2 regions of the Streptomyces sp. NPDC104307 genome follow, and region 2 is predicted to be linked to the other one. Evidence: riboswitches for the same ligand, from Rfam matches in the RefSeq annotation. Region 2 holds a riboswitch; the other holds the start of a gene.
What was found. A riboswitch is a leader RNA that binds a small molecule or an ion and turns the genes downstream of it on or off. The one in region 2 is predicted to bind glycine.
Positions count from the first base shown of each region.

Region 1: it holds a riboswitch for glycine, as region 2 does, so the genes downstream of both, gcvP (aminomethyl-transferring glycine dehydrogenase) here and gcvT (glycine cleavage system aminomethyltransferase GcvT) in region 2, are expected to answer to the same signal.

Region 1 is NZ_JBVJMU010000005.1:6,901-14,318, forward strand. Features, by position in the region: gene ftsR (transcriptional regulator FtsR) at 1-467, shown strand, start outside; gene ACZ601_RS15305 (bifunctional nuclease family protein) at 521-994, shown strand; gene ACZ601_RS15310 (MerR family transcriptional regulator) at 1,162-1,779, shown strand; gene ACZ601_RS15315 (DNA polymerase IV) at 1,875-3,362, shown strand; gene ACZ601_RS15320 (PRC-barrel domain-containing protein) at 3,287-3,655, opposite strand; glycine riboswitch at 3,769-3,865, shown strand; gene gcvP (aminomethyl-transferring glycine dehydrogenase) at 4,059-6,944, shown strand; gene ACZ601_RS15330 (DUF5999 family protein) at 7,042-7,248, opposite strand.
Region 2 is NZ_JBVJMU010000021.1:140,033-147,450, forward strand. Features, by position in the region: gene ACZ601_RS35160 (enhanced serine sensitivity protein SseB C-terminal domain-containing protein) at 1-202, opposite strand, end outside; gene ACZ601_RS35165 (enhanced serine sensitivity protein SseB) at 369-1,139, opposite strand; gene ACZ601_RS35170 (AAA family ATPase) at 1,352-2,032, opposite strand; glycine riboswitch at 2,189-2,281, shown strand; gene gcvT (glycine cleavage system aminomethyltransferase GcvT) at 2,423-3,538, shown strand; gene gcvH (glycine cleavage system protein GcvH) at 3,651-4,028, shown strand; gene glyA (serine hydroxymethyltransferase) at 4,049-5,305, shown strand; gene ACZ601_RS35190 (L-serine ammonia-lyase) at 5,462-6,844, shown strand; gene ACZ601_RS35195 (hypothetical protein) at 7,280-7,418, opposite strand, start outside.

The DNA.
Region 1 (7,418 bases), on a different contig from region 2:
ACGCCGTCGCCCGGGGCGAGCGCGCCCCCCTGCCGGCCCCGGACAGCGAGCGGGACTTCACCGACGGCAGCTGGACCGGCGGGACGGGCCGGGCCACCGCCGCCCGCATCGGCCGGGCCGAGCTGCTCGCTGCCGCGGAGGTCACTGAGAGCGACCTCGACGCGTGGGAGTCCTACGGTCTGGTCGTGCCGTCGGCCGACGGCGGATACGACGCGGAGACGGTCACCGTCGCCAGGCTGGTGGCGGATCTGGGCCGATTCGGTCTGGAACCGCGGCATCTGCGTGCCATGCGGGCGGCCGCGGACCGGGAGGCCGGGCTGATCGAGCAGGTGGTCGCACCCCTGCGCCGGCACCGGAATCCGCAGACCAGAGCCCATGCCGAGGCCACCGCGAAGGAGCTGGCGGAGCTCTCCGTACGGCTGCATTCGGCCCTCGTACAGACCGCGCTCCAGATCAGACTCCACTGATCCGCGTGGGCCCCGACTACCCAAACCGGCCGAGCACGTCCTAGGGTTGCTGTGTGAACGAGCTCGACGTTGTGGGTGTCCGGGTGGAAATGCCCTCCAACCAGCCGATCGTGCTCCTGCGTGAAGTGGGAGGCGACCGGTACCTCCCCATTTGGATCGGTCCTGGCGAGGCGACCGCGATCGCCTTCGCCCAGCAGGGCATGGCTCCGGCGAGGCCGCTGACCCATGACCTCTTCAAGGATGTGCTTGAGGCCGTGGGCCAGGAGCTCACCGAGGTCCGGATCACGGATCTCAGGGAAGGGGTCTTCTACGCGGAGCTGGTCTTCGCGAGCGGAGTCGAGGTGAGTGCGCGGCCGTCCGACGCCATAGCGCTCGCCCTGCGTACCGGAACGCCGATCTACGGCAGTGACGGGGTGCTCGATGACGCGGGAATCGCGATTCCCGACGAGCAGGAGGACGAGGTGGAGAAGTTCCGCGAATTCCTCGACCAGATCTCGCCGGAGGACTTCGGCACGAACAGCCAGTGACGTCCCGACGGGGCGCCGTCAGCGCATCCGACAAGCCTTTCCCGGCCGAGGGTCACGGGAAACCACCCTCAGGGTGATTATCACTCGGCGTGCCGAGTGTGGCGATCGTTGACGCACCCCGGGTGACTGCCTACCTTCGAGTGGGCAGGTCAAGGACGGAGGTCGGCGTGGGAAGCAGCGGCGACGGTGCGGCAGTGGGTGGGCCGTATCCGCAGCAGGGGAGTACAGCCGACCAGACCATCAGGCAGCCGGCTGCGCCGGCTGCGGTGGCGGGGGGCGGCGTGGCATCGGCCAAGGACATCGGCTATCGCGGGCCGACGGCATGCGCGGCGGCGGGGATCACTTATCGACAGCTCGACTACTGGGCCCGTACGGGCCTGGTCGAGCCGAGCGTCCGGCCGGCCTACGGGTCGGGCACACAACGGCTCTACAGCTTCAGGGACGTCGTCCTGCTGAAGATCGTGAAGCGCTTCCTCGACACCGGGGTGGCCCTCCAGAACATCCGCACCACGGTTCAGCACCTGCGGGCCCGCGGCTTCCAGGACCTGGAGCGCATGACGCTGATGAGCGACGGGGCGACGGTCTACGAGTGCTCCTCGCCCGCCGAGGTCGTGGAGCTGCTCCAAGGGGGGCAGGGCGTCTTCGGTATCGCCGTGGGGGTGGTCTGGCGGGACGTCGACGCCGCACTGTCACAGCTGCACGGCGAGCGGGTGGACACCGGCGAGACACTGATCGGGAACAACCCCGCCGATGAGCTCGCCCGACGGCGCAACCGGGCCGGCTGACCCGGTGACCCCCGGCGGTTCCGGGCCGCCCGGGGCCGGCCGGCGGGGGAGCGCCGTCCGGCGATTGTCAGTGCCATGGGGCAGCATCGGTTGATGTGAGAGCCGTGCCGACCATCCTGCATCTGGACATGGATGCCTTCTACGCCTCCGCCGAGCAGGCGTCGAAGCCGAGCCTGCGCGGCAAGCCGGTCGTCGTGGGCGGGCTGGGGCCCCGTGGGGTCGTCGCCACCGCCTCGTACGAGGCCCGGCGTTTCGGGGTCCACTCGGCCATGCCGATGGCGCAGGCCAGACGACTGGCGCCTAACGCCGCGTATCTGGTGCCGCGCTTCGCGCTCTACCGGGCGGTGAGCGACCAGGTCATGGAGCTGCTGGGCCGCCTGTCGCCGCTGGTGGAGCCATTGAGCCTGGACGAGGCCTTCGTCGACCTGGAGGCGGGCGGCACCGCGGACGACACGGCCTCCGCGCTGGCCATCGGCGAGCAGCTGCGCGAGGCGATCGAGGCGGTCACCGGACTCAGCGGATCCGTCGGCCTGGCCGGCTCCAAGATGCTGGCCAAGATCGCCTCGGAGGAGGCGAAGCCCGACGGGATCATGCTGATAGAGCCGGGTACCGAACGGGAGATGCTCGCGCCCATGCCGGTGCGCACCCTGCCCGGCGTCGGACCGGCCACCGCGGACCATCTGCGGCGCGCCGGGATGACCACGGTGGACGACCTGGCCGAGGCGGGCGAGGCGGAGCTCGTACGGCTGCTGGGCAAGGCGCACGGCAGCTCACTGCACCGGATGGCCTCCGGCCACGACGACCGGCCGGTCGTCGCCGAGCGCGACGCGAAATCGGTCTCGGTCGAGGACACCTTCGACACGGACCTGCACGACCGGGTCCGGGTCAGGAGCGAGGTCGAGCGCCTTGCCGACCGGTGTGTCCAGCGGCTGCGCGCGGCGGAGCGCTCGGGCAGGACCGTCGTGCTGAAGGTGCGTCGGTACGACTTCTCGACCCTGACCCGCTCCGAGACGCTGCGCGGGCCCACCGACGACCCCACGGTGGTCCGGGAGGCCGCGGCCCGGCTGCTGGAGTCCGTGGACACCACCGGGGGAGTGCGGCTGCTGGGAGTGGGCGTCACCGGGCTGGCCGACTACACCCAGGAGGATCTGTTCGCGCAGGCGGCCGGCGAGCGCGCCGCGGCCGGGCTCGCCGCAGCCCTTGCCGCCGCCGCGCCGGCCGGTGGTGCGGAGGCCGCCGGGGACGCCGGAACGGACGAGGGCAGCCCGCAGCCCGTGGAGCCGGAACCGGAGAGCGCCGAGCAGCTCGCCGCCCGGCGCTGGCCGGCCGGACACGACGTGCGGCACGACGCCCACGGCCACGGCTGGGTGCAGGGCAGCGGGGTCGGCCGGGTCACGGTGCGCTTCGAGGAGCCGGAATCGGCGCCCGGCCGGGTGCGTACGTTCCGTATCGACGATCCGGAACTCCGGCCGGCCGATCCGCTGCCGCTCGTACGGGACCCGGCCGACTACTCGTCCTGGCCGGCCAGCCTGCCGAAGTCCCGGTCGGGGGCGGTCTCCTCGGGCGGGGAGTCCAGACCGTAGTGCCGGTAGAGCTGGAGCTCCTGTTCCGGCGAGAGGTGCCGGCCGACCCCGAAGTCGGGTGCGTCCCTGATCAGCGCGCGGTCGAAGGGGACGCGAAGCACGTCCTTGACGAATTCGCTGGGTTCCAGCGGGACGAAGGCGTCCCGGCTGAACAGTCCGGTGCGTACGGCCGCCCACTCCGGCACACCGGTCGCGTCGTCGAGGTACACCTCGTCCACGGTTCCGATCTTGGTGCCCTCGCGGTCGAAGGCCTTGCGGCCGATCAGGCTGCGCGGATCGATGTCGGTCTGCACGGTCCCTCCCACGGGTCGCGGGTACTCCACAGGAACCACAGAAGTGCAGATCCGTGGGCTTGGCCACTCGAAAACTCTGCCGGGCACCCCGCTGGTAGGCTGGGGGCGGCTGCTTACCCCGTGCGGGAGAGTCCTCCGGAGCGAGTCCGGAGGCGCCGAAGGAGCAAATCCTCCCCGGAATCTCTCAGGCCCCCGTACCGCACGGACGAGGTCACTCTGGAAAGCAGGGCGGGTTCCGCACGGCCGGGTGCCGGGTGGGTCCCTCCCTCACCGACGGTGAAAGCCGGTGCGCGCAGTGGGCACCGGTGAAGCTCTCAGGTTGAGATGACAGAGGGGGAGGCCGTTCGGGCACCCCGCGCCGCGGTGCCCCTCGCAGGTCGTGACAGACCAGGAGGCCTCCACCATGACCCCCCGCCGCACTTCGCTCTCCCAGCTCGAACAGGGAATCCCGTTCGAGCAGCGTCATATCGGTCCCGACGCCGCGGCGCAGGCGAAGATGCTCGCCCAGGTCGGTTACGGCTCGCTCGACGAGCTCACCTCGGCCGCCGTGCCCGACGTCATCCGCAGCGCGGAGGCGCTCCAGCTGCCGGAGGCCCGCACCGAGGCCGAGGTGCTGGCCGAACTGCGGGCGCTCGCCGACCGCAACCAGGTGCTGGCCCCGATGATCGGGCTCGGCTACTACGGCACGTTCACCCCGCCGGTGATCCTGCGCAACGTGATGGAGAACCCCGCCTGGTACACGGCCTACACGCCGTACCAGCCGGAGATCTCCCAGGGCCGCCTCGAAGCCCTCCTGAACTTCCAGACGATGGTCGCGGACCTGACCGGACTGCCCACCTCCGGCGCCTCGCTGCTCGACGAGGGCACCGCCGCAGCCGAGGCGATGGCGCTGGCGCGGCGCGTCGGCAAGGTGAAGAACGGCGTCTTCCTGGTCGACGCCGACGCCCTCCCGCAGACCGTCGCCGTGATCCGGACCCGCGCGGAACCGACCGGTGTCGAGGTCGTCGTCGCCGACCTGACCGACGGCATTCCGGCGGAGATCGCCGAGCGCGGCGTCTTCGGCGTACTGCTCCAGTACCCGGGCGCCTCCGGAGCCGTGCGCGACCTGCGGCCCGTCATCGAACAGTCCCACGAGCTGGGCGCGATCGTCACCGTCGCCGCCGACCTGCTGGCGCTCACCCTGCTCACCTCGCCCGGCGAGCTGGGCGCGGACATCGCGGTGGGCACCACACAGCGCTTCGGCGTGCCGATGGGCTTCGGCGGACCGCACGCCGGCTTCATGGCCGTGCGCGAGAAGTTCGCCCGCAGCCTGCCGGGCCGCCTCGTCGGCGTCTCCGTGGACGCGGACGGCAACAAGGCCTACCGGCTGGCCCTGCAGACCCGCGAGCAGCACATCCGCCGCGAGAAGGCCACCAGCAACATCTGCACCGCCCAGGTGCTGCTCGCCGTGATGGCCGGCATGTACGCCGTCTACCACGGCCCCGACGGGCTGCGGACGATCGCGCGGCGCACCCACCGCTACGCCGCGATCCTCGCGCAGGGCCTGCGGGCCGGCGGCGTCGACGTCGTCACCGACTCGCACTTCGACACGCTCACCGTCCGGGTGCCCGGCCGGGCCGCGGAGGTCGTGGCCGACGCCCGCGAGCGCGGTGTGAACCTGCGGCTCGTCGACGGCGATCTCGTCTCGCTCGCCTGTGACGAGACCACCACGCGTACGGAGATCGCGTCCGTCTGGGCGTCCTTCGGAGTCACCGGTGACATCGAGGCGCTGGACGCCACGACAGTCGACGCGCTGCCCGAGCAGCTGCTGCGCTCCGATGACGTGCTGACCCACCCGGTCTTCCACCAGCACCGTTCCGAGACCGCGATGCTGCGCTACCTGCGCAAGCTCGCCGACCGCGACTACGCGCTGGACCGGGGGATGATCCCGCTGGGCTCCTGCACCATGAAGCTGAACGCGACCGCCGAGATGGAGTCGATCACCTGGCCCGAGTTCGGCGCGCTGCACCCCTTCGCGCCGGCCGAGCAGGCGCAGGGCTTCCTGACGCTCATCCGCGAGCTGGAGGAGCGGCTGGCCGAGGTCACCGGCTACGACGCGGTGTCCATCCAGCCGAACGCCGGCTCGCAGGGCGAGTTCGCCGGGCTGCTGGCCGTCCGGGCGTACCACCGTGCCAACGGTGACGAGGGGCGGACGGTCTGCCTGATCCCGTCCTCCGCGCACGGCACCAACGCGGCCAGTGCGGTGATGGCCGGCATGCGGGTCGTCGTGGTGAAGACCGCCGACGACGGCGAGGTCGACATCCAGGACCTCCGCGCCAAGATCGAGCAGCACCGCGACGAGCTGGCCGTGCTCATGATCACCTACCCGTCGACGCACGGTGTCTTCGAGGAGCACGTCGCGGACATCTGCGCCGAGGTGCACGACGCGGGCGGCCAGGTGTACGTGGACGGCGCCAACCTCAACGCGCTGGTCGGGCTCGCCAAGCCGGGCCACTTCGGCGGCGACGTCTCGCACCTGAACCTGCACAAGACCTTCTGCATCCCGCACGGCGGCGGCGGCCCCGGCGTCGGCCCGGTCGGGGTGCGCGCGCACCTGGCGCCGTACCTGCCGAACCACCCGTTGCAGCCCGCCGCCGGTCCGGAGACCGGGGTCGGCCCGATCTCGGCCGCGCCGTGGGGCTCGGCCGGCATCCTGCCGATCTCCTGGGCGTACGTACGCCTGATGGGCGGCGAGGGCCTGAAGCGTGCGACGCAGGTCGCCGTACTCGCTGCGAACTACATCGCCAAGCGGCTGGAGCCGCACTACCCGATCCTGTACAACGGCCCGGCCGGGCTCGTGGCGCACGAGTGCATCGTGGATCTGCGGCCGATCTCCAAGGCGACCGGTGTCAGCATCGACGACGTGGCCAAGCGGCTCATCGACTACGGCTTCCACTCGCCGACCATGTCGTTCCCGGTCGCGGGCACGCTGATGATCGAACCGACCGAGAGCGAGGACCTCGCGGAGCTGGACCGCTTCTGCGACACGATGATCGCCATTCGCGGCGAAATCGAGAAGGTGGCCTCCGGCGAGTGGAGCGCGGACGACAGCCCGTTGGCCAATGCTCCGCACACGGCGGCCGCGCTGGGCGGGGACTGGGCGCACGGCTACAGCCGTGAGGTTGCGGTCTTCCCGGCCGGGGTCACCGCCGCGGACAAGTACTGGCCGCCGGTCCGCCGGATCGACGGTGCGTTCGGTGACCGTAACCTGGTCTGCTCCTGCCCGCCGCTGGACGAGTACGACAACTGACGGGACCGACGTCATGGACGTCGTCGTATGACGCGGGACCGCGTCGGGGCCGGTTCGGAGATCTCTCCGGGCCGGCCCCTCCCCGTATCTGCCTCGGTCAGGCGGCCTTCATCACCCGGCCCGTTCCCAGCGGCCGGTGGGGCGCGATGATCTGCCCGTCCGGGAGCAGCTCACCGGTGTCCTCGAAGAGCAGGACGCCGTTGCACAGCAGGCTCCAGCCCTGTTCCGGATGGTGTGCCACCGGGCGGGCTGCCTCCCGGTCGGCTGAGTCGGCTGTGGGGCAGGGTGGCTGGTGCTGACACATGGCTGGGTTCTTTCGCTGCGTTGAGTTGAGTGTCCTGCGGCTTGAAGAGGTGTTCATGGCCGCCCCCCGTATCGATCGGTCCGGTCCCAGTGTTGCCCCACGGGCGTCAATCCGCAGGGATTTCGCGGCAGCGCTGCTTCTCCTCTCATGACGCATCACCCGGCCGGACG
Region 2 (7,418 bases):
AGGGGGCGTAGCCGAGGCCCTCGACCTCCATGTTGCCGTACTGTGCGTCGGGCGAACCGGCCCGGCCGTGCCAGAGCAGCATCCAGATCCGGTCGGCCGCCAGGGCTTGGAGCAGGTCCTCGTACGCGTCGTAGCGACCGGGCGTCACTTGGCGCAGCGTGTGCTCGATTCGCCCGGCTGCCGCGGTGCCTGACGCACTCACCCTGGTCCCGCCCCTCTTCGATCCACTGTGTCGGCCTGCCGCTCCCGGGGCACACGGGTGCGGCGCGGTGCCGAGGCACCAGCCATCAAACCAGCTTAGGCGCCGGTCATGACACCGACTTGACGCCATGACCCGCCGCCGTCACCCCCGGTGCGGCCGGGCCGCACTACTCGGCGGGGCGCTGGAAGAACGGCCGGATCCGGGCACGCATCCAGTCGGCGACCGGGTCCTGCGCCACGTCGAGCAGGACCAGGTTGACCGGCCACGGCGGCTCGACGCGGCCGAGCGCCCGGCCCAGCGCGTCCATGGGGGCGTTGCGCCCCGCGCCGTCCCAGGTCGAGAACTCGACGCCGACGAAGAGGACGGGGTCGCCGCCCTCGATGCTGGCGAGGGTCCTGCGGGCGCTGAGCACGACACCGCTCCGGGCGAACTCGTCGGCGGCGGCGGCGAGGAAGTCGACGGGTTCCTCCTTCCAGTCCGGCTCGTAGAGCCGGACCCGGCCACCGCTGGCCGGTCCGTCGAGCACGCTGCGTCCGGCCCGGCAGAGTTCGGCCACGGCGGGCGGCGGCAGCGGCATGCCGACGGCGCCGCCCGGGTTCACCGCCAGGCCGAGCTGCGGGGGCAGTCCGCGGGCGAACTCGACGGCGGGCGCCACGGTGAACGACATATGGGTGCCGACACAGCTGAGGAACTGCTGCTCGGAGCTGAACACGGGGACGTACACCCCGCCGTCGATCTCCAGCGTGGGCAGGTCCAGGTCGGTGGAGTCCGGCCCGCCGCCGTTGGGCAGCGGCACCCAGAGATGGCTGCGGCCGAGGACCTCCACGAGCCGGCCGCCCGCTTCGGGGCTGCCCAGCGAGGCGCCCAGTACTTCTTCTAGCTCATTGGCCGGCCATCCGCCCCGCGGGTGGATGGAGTCATGCGCCGGAGTGTCCACTGCTTACCTCTCTAGGGCCTGTCGTCGAACTGCCGTCTGCCGCGCGACGCCATGCACGCACTCTCGCCGCACCGGCCCCAGACCCCGGTACGTCCAGTACAGGGAACTGGGGCCGGTGCGCCGAGAGCACCCACCTGACGCCGCCCGGCCGCCCTTCGGGCAACGACGGCAGTTCGACGACAGGCCCTAGCCCCGTGCCATGCAGCAAGAGGTTAGCCCCGCGCGTCCGCGAAGGTGATCCGGGTCAGCAGCGCCGCCGCCTCGCGGTCCAGCAGAACCGCCGATACGCAGCCGAGCGGCAGCAGTCCGGTCTCGGTCTCCCGCAGCAGCCTCCGCAGCGCCCTGCGGTGCCGGGCGAACGCGTATCCGGAGACGCCGCGCCCCCGCTCGATCTGGCCGGCCCGCGCCGTCTGCGGGCTGACGTCGAGCAGGACGAGGTGCAGGACGCGGCCGTGCCGCCGGGCGTCGCGCGCCAGCCAGCCGCGCACCCAGGCCTGGGTGCCGCAGTCGTGGACGACGACGGAGACGCCGGAGCGCAGCACCCGCCACAGCCCCCAGTAGTGGGCGACGCGGACGAGCGGGCGGTAGAGGGCGTACGGGACTGAGCCCGGCAGCAGGGCGGCCCAGCGGTCCCTGGTGTCCTGGGAGTCGATGACGCGGGCGGTCACGGCCCGTCCGATCAGGGTCGATTTGCCGCTGCCCGGCAGCCCGGAGACCACCACCACATCGCCCGCCATGAAGTGCAGGGCGCGCGGGCTGTGCCCGGCCCGGTCGCGCAGGTCCCGGACGACGGGTCCGCGCGGGCCCAGCGCCTCCCGGGCCGGCGCACCCGACTGTGCGGGCAGTACGCCGTGTGCGGCCCCCGCGGTCGCCGCGTACCGCTGTAACGTCATCGCCATCCCCCTGTCGGCCGACCCACACCTGCCAAGAAGTGTAAAGAAAAGGTAATGCGGCACAAGCGCGCGACCCGCCGGATCCGGTGGGGTACCGGCGCCCCACTGACCGGAGATGCGTGCGATGATGACCCGGCAAACTGCATAAAGGCCGCTTGAATCCGCGCGGGAGAGTTCCGGCCACAGGCCGGGCGCCGAAGGAGCAAGATCCTCCCTTGAATCTCTCAGGCCCCGTACCGCGTGGATGAGGCAGATCTGAAAAGCGAGTCGCCCCGCGGCTCCACCCAAGGTGCAAGCCGAACCCCTCCGGGGCCTCTCGGCGAACCTCTCAGGTTCCGATGACAGATGGGGAGGGATCGTCCTCGTCGTCATGCCCTGGGAGCCGTATCCATGAGCACCGCCCCCCGCCTCACCGCCCTCGATGCCCTGCACCGCAGCCTCGGTGCCACCATGACCGACTTCGCGGGCTGGGACATGCCCCTGCGGTACGCCAGTGAGCGCGACGAGCACATCGCCGTGCGTACGAAGGCCGGGCTCTTCGACCTCTCCCACATGGGCGAGATCACCGTCACCGGCCCCCAGGCCGTGGACCTGCTGAACTTCGCGCTGGTCGGCAACATCGGCACCGTCTCGGTGGGCCGGGCCCGCTACACGATGATCTGCGCCGAGGACGGCGGCATCCTGGACGACCTGATCGTGTACCGGCTGGAAGAGACCGAGTACATGGTGGTCGCCAACGCGGGCAACGCGCAGATCGTGCTGGACGCGCTGACCGCCCGCGCCGAGGGCTTCGACGCCGAGGTGCGCGACGACCGCGACGCGTACGCGCTGCTGGCCGTCCAGGGCCCGGAGTCCCCCGCCATCCTGGCCGCCGTCACCGACGCGGACCTGGACGGGCTGAAGTACTACGCCGGACTGCCCGGCACGGTCGCCGGGGTTCCCGCGCTGATCGCCCGTACCGGCTACACCGGCGAGGACGGCTTCGAGCTGTTCGTCGCCCCCGGCCACGCCGAGCAGCTGTGGCGGGCGCTGACCGAGGCCGGCGCCTCCCGCGGCCTGATCCCGTGCGGGCTGTCCTGCCGTGACACGCTGCGCCTGGAGGCGGGCATGCCGCTGTACGGGCACGAGCTGACCACCTCCCTCACCCCGTTCGACGCCGGTCTCGGCCGGGTCGTGAAGTTCGAGAAGGAGGGCGACTTCGTCGGCCGCAAGGCCCTGGAGTCCGCCGCCGAGCGCGCCGAGACCGCCCCGCCCCGCAAGCTCGTCGGCCTGGTCGCCGAGGGCCGCCGGGTGCCGCGCGCCGGGTTCCCGGTCGTGGCCGGCGGCCAGGTCATCGGCGAGGTCACCTCCGGCGCCCCCTCGCCCACCCTCGGCAAGCCGATCGCCATGGCGTACGTCGACGCCGCGCACGCCACGCCCGGCACCGAAGGCGTCGCGGTGGACATCCGGGGCAGCCACGAGCCGTACGAGGTCGTGGCGCTGCCGTTCTACAAGCGCCGGAAGTAACGACCTGGTGCGGGCCGTAACGGCCGCCCGCGTCGAGAAGTGACGCAGTCGCGTCTCACACCGTAAGACCACCGTTCATCAGCACTCCCCCGCGTACAGGAGAATTCAGGTCATGAGCAACCCCCAGCAGCTGCGGTACAGCAAGGAGCACGAGTGGCTGTCGGCCGTCGAGGACGGCGTGGCCACGGTCGGTATCACGGAGCACGCGGCCAACGCGCTCGGTGACGTCGTCTTCGCCCAGCTCCCCGAGGTCGGTGACACGGTGACCGCGGGCGAGACCTGCGGCGAGCTGGAGTCGACCAAGTCGGTCAGCGACCTGTACTCGCCGGTGAGCGGCGAGGTCACGGCCGCGAACCAGGACGTCGTGGACGACCCCTCGCTGGTGAACTCCGCACCGTTCGAAGGCGGCTGGCTGTTCAAGGTGCGCGTCGCAGAGGAGCCGGCCGATCTGCTCTCCGCCGACGAGTACACCGCGTTCTCCGGCAACTAAAGACCCCAAGGGACCACCTGATGTCGCTTCTGAACTCCTCCCTCCACGAGCTGGACCCGGACGTCGCCGCCGCTGTCGACGCCGAGCTCCACCGTCAGCAGTCCACCCTCGAAATGATCGCCTCGGAGAACTTCGCTCCGGTCGCGGTCATGGAGGCCCAGGGCTCCGTCCTGACCAACAAGTACGCCGAGGGCTACCCCGGCCGCCGCTACTACGGTGGCTGTGAGCACGTCGATGTGATCGAGCAGATCGCCATCGACCGCATCAAGGCGCTCTTCGGTGCCGAGGCCGCGAACGTGCAGCCGCACTCCGGCGCGCAGGCCAACGCCGCCGCGATGTTCGCGCTGCTGAAGCCGGGCGACACGATCATGGGCCTGAACCTGGCGCACGGCGGGCACCTGACCCACGGCATGAAGATCAACTTCTCCGGGAAGCTCTACAACGTGGTCCCCTACCACGTGGACGAGACCGGTGTCGTGGACATGGCCGAGGTCGAGCGCCTCGCCAAGGAGTCCAAGCCGAAGCTGATCGTCGCCGGCTGGTCCGCCTACCCCCGCCAGCTGGACTTCGCCGCCTTCCGCCGCATCGCGGACGAGGTCGGCGCGTACCTGATGGTCGACATGGCGCACTTCGCCGGTCTGGTCGCCGCGGGCCTGCACCCCAACCCGGTGCCGCACGCCCACGTCGTCACGACCACCACGCACAAGACCCTCGGCGGTCCGCGCGGCGGCGTGATCCTCTCCACCCAGGAGCTCGCCAAGAAGATCAACTCTGCGGTCTTCCCGGGTCAGCAGGGTGGCCCGCTGGAGCACGTGATCGCGGCCAAGGCGGTCTCGTTCAAGGTGGCGGCGGGCGAGGAGTTCAAGGAGCGCCAGCAGCGCACCCTGGACGGCGCCCGCATCCTCGCGGAGCGTCTGGTGCAGCCGGACGTCACCGAGGCCGGCGTCTCCGTCCTGTCCGGCGGCACGGACGTGCACCTGGTTCTGGTGGACCTGCGCAACTCCGAGCTGGACGGCCAGCAGGCCGAGGACCGGCTCCACGAGCTGGGCATCACGGTCAACCGGAACGCCATCCCGAACGACCCGCGGCCCCCGATGGTCACCTCGGGTCTGCGGATCGGCACGCCGGCGCTCGCCACCCGCGGTTTCCAGGCGGCGGACTTCACCGAGGTCGCGGAGATCATCGCGTCCGCCCTGAAGCCGTCCTACGACGCGGACGACCTCAAGGCCCGCGTCGTCGCGCTCGCCGAGAAGTTCCCGCTGTACCCCGGTCTGTAGTCGGACCTGCACATTTGCACGTTGGGGCGGGGCACCACGCACACTGAGAGGTGAGCGGGGTGCCCCAACCCTTGCCCCCCGCTCTTCGGGCCGACCCGGCCCGTACCGCACCACCCGGCAGACAACGGCGTCTACCAGAGCTTTGAGGAGTCACCCGTGGCCATCTCGGTCTTCGACCTGTTCTCGATCGGCATCGGCCCGTCCAGCTCCCATACGGTCGGCCCAATGCGCGCGGCCCGCATGTTCGCGCGCCGGCTGAAGAACGAGGGCCTGCTCGCCCACACCGCCTCGATACGCGCCGAGCTCTTCGGCTCGCTCGGCGCCACCGGCCACGGCCACGGCACGCCCAAGGCCGTGCTGCTCGGCCTGGAGGGCGAGTCGCCCCGTACCGTCGACGTCGAGACAGCCGACGACCGGGTCACCGAGATCCGCTCCACCGGCCGGCTCAACCTCCTCGGCATGCACGAGATCGACTTCGATGCCGACAAGCAGCTGGTCCTGCACCGCCGCAAGAGGCTCCCGTACCACGCCAACGGCATGACCGTCTTCGCGTACGACCGCGACGGCGCCCCGCTGCTGGAGAAGACGTACTACTCGGTCGGCGGCGGCTTCGTCGTCGACGAGGACGCGGTGGGCGAGGACCGGATCGTCCTCGACGACACCGTCCTCAAGCACCCCTTCCGCACCGGCGACGAGCTGCTGCGGCTGGCCCAGGACACCGGTCTGTCGATCTCCTCCCTGATGCTGGAGAACGAGCGGGCCTGGCGCACCGAGGCCGAGATCCGCTCCGGGCTGCTGGACATCTGGCGCTCCATGCAGTCGTGCGTCTCCCGCGGCATGTCCCGCGAGGGCATCCTGCCCGGCGGCCTCAAGGTCCGCCGCCGCGCCGCGAACACGGCCCGCCAGCTGCGCGCGGAGGGCGACCCCAAGACCCACGCGATGGAGTGGATCACCCTCTACGCGATGGCGGTCAACGAGGAGAACGCCGCGGGCGGCCGCGTCGTCACCGCCCCGACGAACGGGGCCGCGGGCATCATCCCAGCGGTGCTGCACTACTACATGAACTTCGCGGCGGGCGGCGCCACGGAGGCGGAGAAGGACGACAGCGTCGTCCGCTTCCTGCTGGCCGCCGGCGCGATCGGCATGCTCTTCAAGGAGAACGCCTCCATCTCCGGCGCGGAGGTCGGCTGCCAGGGCGAGGTGGGCTCCGCCTGCTCCATGGCCGCCGGCGCCCTCGCGGAGGTCCTGGGCGGCACCCCCGAGCAGGTGGAGAACGCCGCCGAGATCGGCATGGAGCACAACCTGGGCCTGACCTGCGACCCGGTCGGCGGCCTCGTCCAGATCCCGTGCATCGAGCGCAACGGCATGGCGGCGGTCAAGGCCGTCACGGCCGCGAAGATGGCCCTGCGCGGCGACGGCAGCCACAAGGTCTCCCTCGACAAGGTCATCAAGACCATGAAGGAGACGGGCGCGGACATGAGCGTGAAGTACAAGGAGACCGCCCGGGGCGGGCTCGCGGTGAACATCATCGAGTGCTGAGGATATGGGCCCTGAACAGCGCGTTTATATCTTTCAGCGCTGTCAGGGCCTTCCGTGCTTACACGGCGGAAAGTCCCTGGATCGGCCCTGGGACAGACGCGAAAGTCCCTGAAAAGTCCCTGGGACATCCCTGCGCAAGCAGCCTTCCGGGGCCCGGGACCAAGGCCCCAATCCCTCGAAAGCACACCCTCACGAGGGGAGCGCCCCCGCAGGGTCGTAGGGACGAGGCGAAGGGGCTGACGTACATCTCGTACCAGGTGACGTTCGAGGCTTCAACCTCTACCCGCAACGGCGGGCGACAGCCACCGTCTACGCCGCCGCACCCGCGCGCTCCCCTAGTGGCTGCCCGTGACCGGCGATGTCCCGGTCAGCGACTGGCCGGTGGCTCCGGAGAACGGTCCTTGTCACCATTCCACAGACACCTGGCCGGGGAGGTCACAGGGTCCTGGAGAGGGGGAAGTGGCAGTCGAGGATCTTGCGGGCTTCCCGTCGGCGGGCGCGGCGGGGGTGGAGCAGGGCGACGCCGACGATGACGATGTAGACGGTGATCCAGATGTACAGGGCGATGATCAGT